One region of the Massilia pseudoviolaceinigra genome, then DNA from elsewhere that is predicted to be linked to it. Evidence: riboswitches for the same ligand, from Rfam matches in the RefSeq annotation. Region 1 holds a riboswitch; the other holds the start of a gene.
What was found. Region 1 has a riboswitch for glycine ahead of gcvT (glycine cleavage system aminomethyltransferase GcvT). Riboswitches for the same ligand answer to the same signal wherever they lie in the genome.

Region 1 (7,332 bases):
TGAGGCGTGGGGCCGGGGCGGAGTTCTTTGCTGAGCGAAGGGGCCTTGGATTCCCGCCGGCGCGGGAATGACGGTTTTACGGGTTGCGGCAACAAAAACGACTCAGTACGCTCAACATTTCACCTTAAAAACAGACGTAGTTGAAGTAGCGCTCGGCTTTGGGGCACGGCGGGGAGTAAGGATTGCGCGTCGGGCCCCAGGTGGCTGTCGTGTAGACGCGGTCGGCCCCGGACAGGCCGAGCGCCAGACCCGTCATCCACTGCTGGGAATTATGCGATTCGCCCTTGTACGGAATGCACAGCACGGCCAAGGTCAGCGCGATCAGGGTCAAGCTGGGCTGAAACTGGCGGTTCGAGCGCACCAGCGCGATGAAACCGGCGGCGCAGGCCAGTCCGAGCAGGCAGCCCAGAATCGCTTCCGAGCTGCTGTGGGTTTCGACCATCACGCGCGAGAGCGTGACGCCCAGCGCCAGCGCCAGCCCCACGCTGACCGCGACGTAGCGCCACATCTTGGTGCGTCCGCACAGGGCCAGGTAGGCGGCCACCGGAAACACGGCCGCGGCGCGCGCGGCGTGGCCGCTAAAGCCGGCGAAATGCAGCGCTTCGATGCCGACGCCCCAGCCGAGGAAGGCGATCTTGCTGCCGATGACGATCAACATGGTGGCGCCGAACAGCAGGCACCAGTACAGGGCGCGGCGGCGGCAGTGGGCGGCGGCGAGCCAGACAGCAATGGCGATACCCAGGGGTGCGGTGACGGCGATGCCGCCGAGCGCGGTAAGGTGATACCAATTCATAGACAAAAGCCGGTAGTGAACAAAGCCGGGCATGGGCGGCAGTACAGAAACTGTGCAACGCCCGCTCAGGCCCGGCCCGAATGATACGCGAATGTAAACAATGTGCGAATACTAACGGAACACGCCTGCCTCAGGCAGCGACCGACTGCGCCGTTTTTTCCGCGTCGCCGAGCGCCTCGTCCATTGCCTGCGACAGTGCGCGGCCGACCACGCCTTCGACCTTCATGACGCGTACGCGCTGGGCGCGGTAGGCTTCGATGAGCTTGTCGGACGAGAGGGAAAACGCTTCCTGCCGCGCCCCGGTCGAGAAGATGTACAGGGTGCGCAGCGGGCTGATCCATGCCAGCTTGACCTTGCGGATGCTGCCGTCCGGATCGGTGAATTCGATCCACATATTGCGTTCGAGGGCGTCGACGCCCAGTTCGGCATCGTCCAGCTCGACGTGAGCCGCTTCTTCGGCCGCGGCCAGGGCTTCGTTTTCCTTTTCCAGCCGGCGCATTGCGTCTTGCTGGGCGACTTCGACGGCGATTTCGAGCTGGCGTTCCGGCGTGATGTCGAGCGGCGCGCGCACTATTGACGCGTGGCACTCCGCCAGGTCGGCAAAGAACTGGATGCGGTCGGCATCCTGCCACTTGATGACGTCGAGCCATTTGTTCAGGGTGGCGAGCAGGCTCGGCAGCTTGCCGATCAGGTCGCGCCGCTGTTCGTGCGTGATCTTCGGCTTCACGCTCCAGATCAGTTCATCCATGGTCTTGGTGGCATTGCCGACCGCGCCTGGCTTGTCATCCTCAACGCTGTAGGCGACCGTCATCACGGAGGTCCACTTGTTTTCAAGGAAGGTTTCCAGCATGGCCACCACCTGCCCGCTGCCGACCCGCGCCGCGACCGCGCTCTTCGCCGAACGGGTTGCGGCGGTGACTTTTTCCTGGCGCAATGCGGCGGCGATCGGCGCCGCGATGGCGGTCGCGGCCGCCGTTTCCTCGGCCTTGATGGTTTCTTCGAGCTCGGCCACCACTTCCGAAAACACGTCGGCCGGCGCGCCGCCGTCATCCTGGTCGCGCCCGACCCGCTCCACGCCGCGCTGCATGACCTGGAACAGCGGATCGTCCGGGCCGGAGCGCTGCTCCAGGCCCATGGTCGACATCAGGTCGATCATGCGGCGCGCCGGGTGCGTTTCCTCGAAGAAGAAATTCTTGTCGGCCAGCGCCGCCTTGAGCACCGGAATTTGCAGCGACTGGATCAGGTCGCGCGAATCCTTGGGAATGTTCGGGTCGAGCAACACCGTCTCGAAAATCTTCGACAGCAGGTCGATGGTGCTTTCATCGCCGCGCGACAGTGATCCTTTTGGAATGCTTTCCTTCAAGCGCGGCAAATAAAACACATTGCCCGCCTGCGCCTCGGCCGGGGTCGGCGCCACGTTGCTGAACTGTTCCGGCATGCGGCCCTGCAAGCCCTTGAGCACTTCGAGCAGGGAGGCGGGAACCATCACCTGGCCGCCATCCATGACCTGGCCGAAGCCGCCCGCGGCAATGCCGCCGCCTCCGGCAAACTGGGCCGGCGCGAAGCCGCCTGCGGCGTGGCTGCCCTGCGCCGGCGCGCCGCCCTGGTGCGCCGGGCCGCCATGCCACGGCGCGGCCGGCACGCTGGCCTCGCCCGCCTCGCCGCCTGGCGCGCCATGGAAGGCGGCGGCGCCGCTCGGACGCCAGCCGCCGGCCGATGGCGCCATGGCCGGCAGGTCGGGAATCATCGGGATGTCGAAGGCGGACGCGGCCGCCGGCGCATCATCCTCGTCGCGCAGGAACTGGCGCAGCTGCTTGGCCAGTTCGGCCTGGCCGCTGGCGCGCGCTTTTTTGGCCGCGGCCGCGCTTTCGGTTTTCTTGATCTTGAAGGCGTCCACCGAGCCGGGCTGGACACCCTTGTTCATCAGCAGGTCGCACAGCGCGTCGTACATCGGCGCGAAGTCGAACAGCAGCGACGGGCGCAGCATCGGCAGGATCAGCCCGTGGGCCTCCTCGTCCGGCTCGAACTCGCGCCAGGCTTGCTGCAGGGCCGACAGGAACATTTCGGGACGGAAGGGATTCTGACTGATGCGCAGCACGTCGCGCTCGAGCAGGAAGCCGAGGCGCACATTGAGGGTGGCGATCTGGGTCGCATACTGCATTTCGAAGGGACGGCTGATGGCATCGAAAGCGACGCGGCTGTCCATTTCCTCGTAGGGCACCAGTTCCAGCGCGGCGGGCAAGGCCATCGTGGACTTTTTAAGCGGCGGCAACAGCACGTCGACCTCGGCACGCATGGCGCGTCCGATACCGGCGGCAGCGACATGAAAGAAGGCGTAGGTGTTGTTTTTTAGCAGATTCCCCGACTTTACCCGCTGAAACACGGCGCGCGCATCGAGCGCCGGGTCGGTCACATCAAGCAACGCCGCAACGAGACGCGTCGCCACGGCCATCAAGTGGTCGTTGGCATGCTTGGTCACGGTCACGACAAGCGCCTCCAACAGCTCGTGGCGCGACGGACCAGTCTTCCTTGCTGCGGCGGATGGTGAAGGTGGAGCCATTGTCTGCTCGTTGGGGGGGGGTTAGAGATCTTTTGCCATAACAAACATTCTCTCACATTATTGCCGACTGGCAACGGGAAAATTTGAAACAAAGCGTTATTTTTTGTTCAATCGCCTTATTTTCATGACCATTCTTGCTTTTCCCTAAAGCAAAAGCCGATTTTCGTCATTTGGACTGTTGATGAAAAACAAACCCGAAATAAAAAGTTTCTCTAACATAATTACAATTCCACGCAGCAATTTATTTCTTGAGGACTAGCCATGGTAACGATCCGCCGCCACGATCTCAAGCTCACCCTGTATCTGGGCTTTGCCGTTCTGGTCGGGCTGGGCGTCTGGCTGTCCATTGTACTGCTCAGTCAGCTTGAACAGATGAAAGCGGTAACGGCGCCGGCGGTCCAAAGTTTAAGCGAAACTTTGGGTCCCTTGACCGGCATCATGGCAGACGACAGCGCCGCGCGCGCCGAGGCCGATTACGCCGCGGCCCGCCTGTGGGTCTGGTTTTGCATAGGCGCCAACGCGGCCGGGGCCGTGCTGTTGGGGCTGTGGATCAAGGCAGCGATGGTAACGCCTCCCGTCCAGGTGCGGCGCAAGCCTGGAGCGGCGACGTTGACGGTCGCGGGCAATGGGCTGATCGTGCGTGCCATCGAGCGCAGCGCGCAGTGCGGCGTTGCCCTCCCCATGCATGGCGAGGGCAACGCGGCGCGCGCCTTGCCGGCGCCACGGACCGCGGGTGCAGGAGCTGGCGATGCGGCGGCCCGGCTGGCCCGGCTGAGCCGCATTATCGATGCCGTCGCCTTCCAGACCACCATCCTCGCCGTCAACGCCGCGGTCGAGGCGGCCCGCGCCGGACAGGCGCCGCCGCGCCACTGAACGTGCGTCACTGACAGTGCGCCGCTGAGCGCGCGACAACGGGCGATTTCTTTGCTGCATTAATTGCAATCCTGTAGGAACTACTCCTACACGAGTGCAAGGTAAATTCCGATACCTCTTCAACGGTGCGGCTCGCATGATGATGTCACCGGAAACGCTGAAGAGAGTGCCTCTTCAGCATCACCGGCGAGCACGACATTTTCAAACTTTCAAAAGGAATGAACATGAACTCGAATCAGAAAAGCGGTCAGGGCAACAAGCAAAGCGATAGTTCCAGCTCGAACAAGCAATCGGGCTCGCAAGGTTCCGGCAGCGGATCGCGCTCCGGCGGCGGCACTCAGGGCGGAACCCATGAGCAGCACGTGGAAGCCGGCCGTCAAAGCCACAAGAATGACGACAAGGACAGCGGCTCGAAACAGTCCGGTTCCGGTTCGGGCAACAAGCAGTCCGGATCGAATTCCGGCAGCAGCAGCGGCAGCAAAGGCGGCGGCGACAAACGCTGATCGCTAGCATGACGCAGGCGTCGCCGGGTTTCCGGGCGGCGCCATGCACTAATTAAACAGGAAGCAATAGAAAGAGTCTGCACCGGCCCGGCCGTTGACAGGCTCTTTTTTTAACTGCGCGCCGCAAGCACCCATTGTGACCGGCACGGCCAGTCACAATTGCTGGTTCACTTGTTCAGATATTGCGGATATGAACGCCCTTCGGCGGCGCAAAGTCGGCCACGTCATTGATCACGCGGGCAATCTTGGCATCGCGCGCGGTCAGGTGCAGGTCGGAATACTGGTGAATCGCCCACTGCTCCGGCAGCAGCTCGATGTGCTTGCGCAAAATCGATTCGGTGCGCGCATCGTCGGCGCGCAAGCCTTCGACGATGATATTGAGCGCATCCGGACGCGCGCCGGGCGAGGCCGTCGCATGCGACTTGTGCACCATGAAGCGCGCCGTTTCGCTGGCGTAGCGCCGCGTGCCGGACAAGAACAGGATGACGGCGATCGACGCCACCGCCCCGGCGTTGTACATGACGAACTTGACCGGCGAGTTCGACAGGACGTTGTACAGGCAAAGCCCGTCGCTGACGTAGCCGCCGTTCGACTGGATCAGCACGTGCGCCGTTTCGACGCCGTTCTCGCTCATGCCGGACACCGCCTCGAACACGCGATGCACCATATCGCTGTTCACATCGCCCGACAAAGTGAACCAGGCATCAGTCTGTTGGATCGTTTTTTCTTCGCTCATGGCTGTATGCTCGCAAAGTAGATGAATTATTTTAACAAATCGGGACAAGCATGGTTTTCAACGGGTAGCTCATTCGTGCGCGCCCCCACAAGGTTGACAGTTACGCCCTGCTGGCATATCCTCCACAGTCTTGATCGGGAGAGGGCAGCGCACGCTGCCGCCGAAGGGGCATCACCCAAAAACTCTCAGGCAAAAGGACCGGTCAGGGGTCGGCGGCGCACAGCGCCCCCGGCTGAACTCTGGAGAGCGGCCGCGGCACCATGCCGGCGGCCCACCGAAGGGGCAGGCGGAGCATCATCCGCTATCTCTCAGGTACCAAGGACAGAGGGGCGCGAAGCATTCAGGAACGGCAAGAGCCGCTCCACGTCTGCTCGTCGTACCCCCATTCACTCTGCCTTGAGGATTCCATGACGCTTAAAGCGACCCCGCTCAATTCCGCACACCGCGCCGCCGGCGCCAAGATGGTCGATTTCGGCGGCTGGGACATGCCCGTCAACTACGGCTCGCAAATCGAAGAACACCAGGCCGTGCGCGGCGACGTCGGCATGTTCGACGTGTCGCACATGTGCGTGGTCGATATCGAAGGCGACAATGCCCGCCCTTTCCTGCGCTCCCTGCTGGCCAATAACGTCGACAAGCTGCAGGTGGCCGGCAAGGCACTGTATTCGTGCATGCTCAATCCGCAAGGCTTCGTCATCGACGACCTGATCGTCTACTTCTTCAGCGAGACCTGGTTCCGCCTGGTCGTCAACGCCGGCACCGCCGAAAAAGACGTGGCCTGGATCGGCGCCCGGAACGACGCCACCAAGAGCGGCGTGACCATCACCGAGCGCCGCGACGGCAACGCGCCGATGGCGCTGATCGCCGTCCAGGGCCCGAATGCGCGCGCCAAGGTATGGCAGGTGCTGCCGACCACCCAGGGCGCCTGCGAGCCCCTGAAACCGTTCAATGCCGTCATCGTCAAGGACACCGCCTTCGGCGAAGTGATGGTGGCGCGCACCGGTTACACTGGCGAAGATGGATTCGAACTGGCCTTCCCTGCTTCCCAGGCCGACGCGTTGTGGAACGCGCTGGTGGCCGCCGGCGTCAAGCCGGCCGGCCTGGGCGCGCGCGACACGCTGCGCCTGGAAGCGGGCATGAACCTGTACGGCCAGGACATGGACGACACGGTCAACCCGCTCGACGCCGGCTTGGCCTGGACCGTCGACCTGAACGCCGAGCGCGACTTCATCGGCAAGACCGCGCTCAAAGCGATGGGCCAGAACTTTCAATTCGTGGGCCTGATCCTGCGCGAAAAAGGCGGCATCCTGCGCGCGCACCAGAAAGTGGTGGCCGCTGACGGCACCACCGGCGAAATCACCAGCGGCACCTTCAGCCCGACCATGCAGGAAGCGATCGCCCTGGCACGCGTGCCGATGGGTGTGGCCGTGGGCGACACCGTGCACGTCGAAATCCGCGACAAAAAGCTGGCCGCCAGCGTCGTCAAGCTGCCGTTCGTGCGAAACGGTAAAATCCTCGCTGCCTGATCGGGGCAACACACACCAATTAGTAGTATTTACATCGACCGCGACCTCTTGGAGCAAACATTATGAACATCCCAGCCGACCTGAAATACACCGAGTCCCACGAATGGGTGCGCGCCGAAGCTGACGGCACCCTCACCGTCGGCATCACCGAATATGCGCAGGACGCGCTGGGCGACATCGTCTTCGTCGAACTGCCGAAAGTGGGCAAGGTCTTCACCGCCGGCGACGACGCCGCCGTGGTCGAATCGGTCAAGGCCGCCAGCGACATCTACGCGCCGGTGTCGGGCGAGTGCATCGCCGTCAACGACGCCGTCGCCGACGCGCCGGACTCGATCAACACC
Region 2 (7,332 bases), on a different contig from region 1:
CTACGACCAGATCGCCCAGCGCTTTTCGCGCGAGCAAGCCGAAGGCGTGGCGTTCCTCAAGTCCGGCATCGCCACCCGCAACGCCCGCTTCAACACCATGATCGACGAGATCGAACGTGTCGCCATCAAGTCGCGCGCGCCCATGCTGCTGATGGGCCCGACCGGCGCCGGCAAATCCTTCCTCGCGCGCCGGGTGTACGAACTGAAGAAAACACGCCATCAGCTCGACGGCAAATTCATCGAACTCAACTGCGCCACCCTGCACGGCGACGGCGCCGCCTCGACCCTGTTCGGCCACGTCAAAGGCTCCTTCACGGGCGCCGCCGCCGACCGCCCCGGCTTGCTGCGCAGTGCGCACAAGGGCTTGCTGTTCCTCGACGAAATCGGCGAACTGGGGCCCGATGAACAGGCGATGCTGCTCAAGGCCATCGAAGAAAAGCGCTTTCATCCGGTCGGCAGCGACAGCGAAGTGCAAAGCGACTTCCAGCTCATCGCCGGCACCAACCGCGATCTCGCCAGCGACGTGATGGCCGGGCGTTTCCGCGAAGACTTGTACGCCCGCATCAATTTGTGGACCTACGCCCTGCCCGGCCTGGTCGACCGGCCCGAAGACATCGAACCCAACCTGGTCTACCAGTTGAACCAGTTCAGCCAGGAGTACGGCCAGATGGTGCGCTTCAACAAGGAAGCGCGCGAACGCTACATGCGCTTCGCGATATCGCCCGAGGCGGTCTGGGCCGGCAACTTCCGCGACCTGTCGGCCTCGGTGACAAGGATGGCCACGCTGGCCGAAGCCGGCGGCATTTCGGAAAGCATCGTCAGCGCCGAAGTGGCGCGGCTGCAAAAACTCTGGCACCACCACACGCGCGCCCCAAGCGCGGCCGAGGTCGATCTGGCCGAACTGATGGGTGACGAGGCCGCTGCCGGCCTCGACCTGTTCGACGCCATGCAACTGGCCGCCGTGGTCAGGGTATGCCGCCAGTCGGTTACCTTGTCGGATGCGGGACGCAAGCTGTTTGCCGTCTCGCGCAGCGCCAAAAGCAAACCGAACGATGCCGACCGCCTGAAGAAATTCCTGGCGCGCTTTGCGCTCGAATGGGACCAGGTTTGCGGCAAATCGTAAAGCGAGCGCTCTGTCGGTATTGTCGAGGAAACAACACCTATCACTAAAAATGGTTGTATTGACGTCATTTTCTGCGGTATTCTGCATACATATGCTTATGGCATATTTAGCGCAATGCTAAGGCGTTATCGGGAGAGTCTGTCGGTTACAAGCTGGTCTTGTATGTCGACGGCGCCGAAGGAGCAACCGCCCCGGAATCTCTCAGGCAAAAGGACCGATAACCCATTTGAACTCTGAAGAGCCACCGGAAGTCGTCATCCGGTGCACCGAAGGAGCAAACCGGCCACGCATCGCGCGTTGCCGGTGAATCTCTCAGGTCCAGCACAGAGGGGGTATCCGACGCGCACCAGCGCGCGGAACGCCCTCTATCCGACGTTTCTGGAATCTGAACTGGACATGAAAACCATTGCAGTAATTGGCGGCGGGATCACCGGCGTCACGACCGCTTACGCCCTGGCGAAACGTGGCTTTGCCACGACCCTGCTGGAAAAACATCGCTACGCGGCGATGGAAACCTCGTTCGCCAACGGCGGCCAGCTGTCGGCCTCCAACGCGGAAGTGTGGAACCACCGCTCCACCATGCTCAAGGGCCTGAAGTGGATGTTCCGGCGCGACGCGCCGCTGCTGGTGAACCCCAAACCGAGCTGGCACAAGCTGTCGTGGTTCGCCGAATTTGCCGCCGCCATTCCCCACTACCGCAGGAACACCGTGGAGACGGCGCGCCTGGCGATTGCCGCGCGCGAGCACCTGTTTGCGTGGGCCGAGGCGGAGGGCATCGACTTCGACGTCAAGCGCGAAGGCATCCTGCACATCTACCGCGACAAGGCCGGTTTCGAGCACGCCGCCACGGTCAGCAAGATGCTGGCCGCCGGCGGCCTGGCGCGCCGCGCGGTAACGCCAGGCGAAATGCGCGGCATCGAACCGACCCTGGCGGGCGACTATTACGGCGGCTTTTTCACCGACAGCGACGCCACCGGCGACATCCACAAATTCACCACCGGCCTTGCTGCCGCCGCCCGCCGCAACGGCGTGGACTGCCGCTACGGCATGCAGATCGGCGCCGTGCGCACCGACGGCCGCCACGCCCACGTCACCCTGGGCGACGGCGAGCGGACCCAGACCGAGACCTACGACGGCGTCGTCATCTGCGCCGGCACCGCCAGCCGCGCCCTGGCCGCGAGCCTGGGCGACCGGGTCAACATCTACCCCGTGAAAGGCTACTCGATCACGGTCAACCTGCCTGATGCCGCCAGCCAGGCCGCCGCGCCCACCGTCAGCCTGCTCGACGACGCCACCAAGCTGGTGACCAGCCGCCTCGGGCTTGACCGCTTCCGCGTGGCCGGCACGGCCGAATTCAACGGCTTTAACCGCGACATCCGCGACGACCGGATTCGCCCGCTGATCGACTGGGTGCATGAATGCTTCCCGGGCGTGAACACGCGCAGCGTGATTCCATGGGCCGGCTTGCGGCCGATGATGCCGACCATGCTGCCGCGCGTCGGCCGCGGCAAATCGCCCTGCGTCTTCTACAACACGGGACACGGGCATCTGGGCTGGACCCTGTCGGCCGTCACCGCCGACATGATCGGCGACTTGATGCACCGTTCCCTCGATTTTCCAACGCACTGACGACGTGCGTTGACACTGGTGTCCGGCATGCGTGCATGCCCTTGTTGTTGCAGCACTCACCCCGTTTGGACAGGCGGGGTTCTTGTATCAATCTATGTGAGGAGAAGTCAATAATGCAAACAAAAATGCTCTCAGCCCGCACCATGCTCGCCGCCCTGCTGTGCGGCGCAAGCCTGGCCCTGGCCGGCGCGCCAGCGATGGCCCAGTCGGATGGAACCAGTACCTTCAAAGCGGTGCCCAAGCGCGCCGCGGCGGCGGCGCAAGCGGCGGCCCAACGCGACTTCGCCCAGTTCGTCACAGCCCAGTTGCAGGCCCGTGGCACCAGCGGCACGCCGGTCGACTTCCCGCTTGAAATCAACGACATGCAGGATCTGAAAGACGCGAAGATCGGCTACGGCTTCCCGGTCTACACGATCGATCCGAACGAACTGCTGGCAGGACGCGGCAGCATGAAACAGATGGCCAAGGCCACCGGCCAGTGGCGCTTCGTGATCCTGCTGAACCAGCGTCCGATCGGCATGGCGACGGTGGAGCTCAACAACGGGAACTACGAAACGGTCGCCTATGGCGCCGCCGTGCTGGCGAAGGATGTGGATGCGTCGATGGGCTACTACGGCGACGCCGCGAGATCGAATGTGCGCTTCGTGCGCATCTTCCAGGCGCGCTCGGACCTGCTCGAAGTGGTTGGACGGGAAGACGGCCGCACGCGCTACGCGCCATTGCATTCGGCGCGCGAATCGCTGCTGATGCAGCAGCGTGCCGTCAAGGAAGGCAAGGCCAGCGAGGCGCTGATGGAAGAGGCAGATATCCTGCAGCCGCTGCGCAGCGTGGTCAAGCAAACCATGGACGCCTCGAAGTAAGCCCGGCATCGGCTACACCATCCTTAGAACGAATCAGGAGATAACATGAATACAAATATCAAAAAGCTCGTCGTCGGTGCTTCGCTTTTACTGGCGCTGCCAGCGGCCATGGCCCAATGGCGCACCCTCGCCGTTCCGCTGACGACCCAGGAACACAGCCAGTGGTGCTGGTCCGCCTCGAGCAAGGCGATCCTGAACTTCTACAAGAAGACACCGAGCCAGTGCCAGATCGTGAACTGGGCGTTCGGCTTGAACTACGCCTGCGGCAACACCTACTTCAACTGGAACAGCTACGCCAACCAGCCGAACAATATGTACGGCTCCAACGGCAGCGTGCAGAACATCCTGAAAGCATGGGGCGTGGCAAACGGCGCGTACAGCGTGGCCTCGTCATGGAACAGCGTGGTGGCCGACATCAACGCCAACCGCCCGTTCGTGATTCGCTACGGTTGGAGCAACGGCGGTGGTCACATCATGGTGGGACGTGGCTACGCGACGACCAATGGCGTGAACTACGTGTACATCATGGACCCGTGGCCGGGTGAAGGGCAGACCTACCGCACCTACAACTCCGCCGTATCGGCATCCGATCACCGCTGGACGCATACCCAGCGCATGAGCATCAACGGGCCAATCTAAGCACTTGATGTAAGCCACAAACTAAGTGGAAGCTAGATAGTTCATTCATCCCGCTATATTCAGCTCCGTCATTCCCGCCTGCGCGGGAATGACGCCCTTTGGGCTATCAACTTATGAATGCTTGACCCTCTCGCTACGTGACGGTTTACCATCTTGCAAATGGAGAAACCGGCATGCTACTGAAAATAGGACAACTGGCACGGCGCAGCGGCTTGAGCGTGCGCGCCCTGCGCCATTACGACGATATCGCCTTGCTGACACCGTCGGCCCGGTCCGACAACGGCTACCGCCTGTACGACAGCGCGGACGTGGCCCGGCTGTATCGCATCCAGGCACTGCGCCGTCTCGACCTGCCGCTGACGCAGATCCAGGCCATGCTGGCCGATGGCGGTGCCAGCCTGCCGCAAGTGGTGGAGCAGCAGATCGCGTCGCTCGAACGCCAGATCGCACAAGCATCGGCCCTGCACGGCCATCTGCGCCAATTGCAGGCGCAGCTCGCGGAACGCCATGAACCGTCGATGGACAACTGGCTGGCCGCTCTCGAACGCATGGCCGCCAGCGCGCGCTATTTCACCGACGCCGAACTGCACACACTGACAACGCGGCGCCAGCAACGCAACGGCGACAACGCGCACTTGACCTCCACGCTGCATGATCTCATGGGCCGGGGCGTCAAACCGGACAGTCTTGAAGCGGGCGCGCTCGCGCAATCCTGGATCGCAGCCCTGCTCGACGACGTGGGCGGCGACGAGGCCATGCTCATGAAGCTCTACGCCATGAACTGGAACGAACCCACCCTGCATATGCTCAGTGGCGTCGACCGCACGGCGATGCAGTTCATTTCGCACGCAATGGCGCACCGGCGCCTGGCCATCTACGCCGCCTACTGCAGCAAGGCCGAAATGGTCCTGCTGCGCCAGCACTACGTCAAGCAAACCGACGCCTGGCCCATTCTCATCTGCGCCTTGCGCGATCACCTGGCCCGAGACACGCCGCCCGCCAGCGCCGACGTGCAAGCACTGGCGCGCCAGTGGCAGGCGCTGTCGCTGGCCAAGGCGGCGGGCGACCCCGCGCTCCAGGCCAAGCTGCGTCACGCCTTCGAGCAGGAGTCCGAACTGCGCGTCGGTTCCGGCATCGACGCGCCGCTGATTGCTTACGTCCGCGAAGCCGTGCAAAGTCTCTGAACTCACCAAGGAATCACCATGTCAGGCCATTTCTTTAGCGGGAACTACGCTCCCCTGGACACCGAATGCGACATCGACGCCCTGCCGGTCCAGGGCGTGCTGCCGCCGCAGCTGCGCGGTGCGCTGTACCGCGTCGGACCAAATCCCCGGTTCGCGCCGCGCGACGACCGCTATCACTGGTTCGCCGGCGACGGCATGGTGCACGCCTTCTTCATCGGCGATGGCAAAATCGCCTATGCCAACCGCTGGGCGCGCACGCCGAAATGGCAGCTCGAAGACAATGCCGGCCGCGCCCTGTTCGGCACCTTCGGCAACCCGGCCACCAGCGACCCGTCGGTCCACGGCAAAAACAGCGGCACCGCCAACACCAACATGGTGTGGCACGGCGAGCGCCTGTTTGCGCTGGAAGAGTCGCACCAGCCGTTTGAAATCGATCCGCACACGCTGGCGTCAAAGGGACACCAGGATTTCGGCGGCGCCGTGGACAAGCGCTTCACTGCGCATCCCAAGGCCGATCCGGCCACGGGCGAGCTGCACTTCTTCGCCTACCTGCCCGACAGCCCGGGTGAACCCAACCTGCTGTACGGCGTCCTCGATGCGCGCTGCAAGGTCACCACGCTCGAACCCTTCCGCGCGCCTTACGCGAGCATGATGCACGACTTCATGCTGACAGAACGCCACGTGCTGTTTCCGGTCACGCCGCTGACCATCAGCGTGGAGCGCGCCATGAAAGGACTGCCCCTGTTTGCGTGGGAAGCGGACAAGCGCAGCTACGTCGGCATCGGCGTGCGCGGGCAGCCGATGGACACGCTGCGCTGGTTCGCCAGCGATGCCTGCCACGTATTCCATGTGATGAATGCCTGGGACGATGGCGGCCGCATCGTGGCCTACGTGATGGAATCGGTCACCGCACCGGGCATGCCCAACGCCGACGGCACCCGGGGCGACCCGGCCGGGATGGCAGCGCGTCTTTGCCGCTGGACGTTCGATCTGGAGAGCGATGGCGACGGCTTCGAGCGCACCATCCTCGACGACCTGGCGGCCGAATTTCCGCGCATCGACGAGCGCTATACCGGGCGCCGCAACCGCGTCGGTTTTTACTGCTGCCACAGCGAGAAGCGTGTCAGGAACGATTCGGAGAGTGTGCTGTACGACTCGCTGGCCTGCTTCGACTTTGCGTCAGGCACGCGCCAGCTATATACACTGCCGGCCGGCGACGTCATTTCCGAACCGGTATTCGTCGCGCGCTCGGCGCAGTCGCCCGAAGGCGACGGCTGGCTGCTGGCGGTCGCGTGGCGCGCACAGGAAGGCCGCAGCGACCTGCTGGTGATCGACGCCACGGACGTGGCGGCCGGCCCCGTCGCGACGGTATGCCTGCCGCACCGGATACCGTTCGGCTTTCACGGCAGCTGGCGCGCCAGAGACTGATTTACAGACCGTCGAAGTTGGCCGGACGCTTGGCCAGGAACGCCTGCATGCCTTCCTTCTGCGCCGGCGTGCCGAAAGCCGCGTGAAAGTAGCGGCGCTCGTAGCGCACGCCTTCGGTCAGCGTGGTCTCGAACGCACGGTTGACGCTATCCTTGATCGCCATCGCCACCGTTACCGACATCGAGGCGATCGTGGTGGCTGCGGCCAGCGCTTCTTCCATCACCTTGTCGGCCGGGACCACGCGCGACACCAAACCGGTGCGCTCCGCTTCGGCCGCATCGATCATGCGCGCCGTCAGAAGCATGTCCATGGCCTTGGCCTTGCCGATGGTGCGCGGCAGGCGCTGCGTGCCGCCGGCGCCCGGGGTGACGCCGACCTTGATTTCAGGCTGGCCGAATTTGGCGGTGTCCGCCGCGATCAGGAAGTCGCACATCATGGCCAGCTCGCAGCCGCCGCCCAGGCAAAAGCC

Region 2: linked by a shared signal. The riboswitch ahead of RBA40_RS29060 (D-amino acid dehydrogenase) and the one ahead of gcvT (glycine cleavage system aminomethyltransferase GcvT) in region 1 are both predicted to bind glycine.

What each region holds. Positions count from the first base shown of each region.
Region 1 covers NZ_JAVCWL010000008.1:120,341-127,672, reverse strand. Annotated here, with positions in the region: gene RBA40_RS10070 (phosphatase PAP2 family protein) at 125-793, opposite strand; gene RBA40_RS10065 (DUF1631 family protein) at 924-3,353, opposite strand; gene RBA40_RS33545 (methyl-accepting chemotaxis protein) at 3,615-4,226, shown strand; gene RBA40_RS10055 (hypothetical protein) at 4,451-4,729, shown strand; gene RBA40_RS10050 (ATP-dependent Clp protease proteolytic subunit) at 4,905-5,465, opposite strand; glycine riboswitch at 5,591-5,676, shown strand; glycine riboswitch at 5,695-5,800, shown strand; gene gcvT (glycine cleavage system aminomethyltransferase GcvT) at 5,873-6,991, shown strand; gene gcvH (glycine cleavage system protein GcvH) at 7,054-7,332, shown strand, end outside.
Region 2 covers NZ_JAVCWL010000040.1:65,173-72,504, reverse strand. Annotated here, with positions in the region: gene rtcR (RNA repair transcriptional activator RtcR) at 1-1,123, shown strand, start outside; glycine riboswitch at 1,243-1,350, shown strand; glycine riboswitch at 1,351-1,460, shown strand; gene RBA40_RS29060 (D-amino acid dehydrogenase) at 1,520-2,752, shown strand; gene RBA40_RS29055 (hypothetical protein) at 2,878-3,612, shown strand; gene RBA40_RS29050 (C39 family peptidase) at 3,658-4,251, shown strand; gene RBA40_RS29045 (MerR family transcriptional regulator) at 4,425-5,435, shown strand; gene RBA40_RS29040 (carotenoid oxygenase family protein) at 5,454-6,863, shown strand; gene RBA40_RS29035 (enoyl-CoA hydratase) at 6,865-7,332, opposite strand, start outside.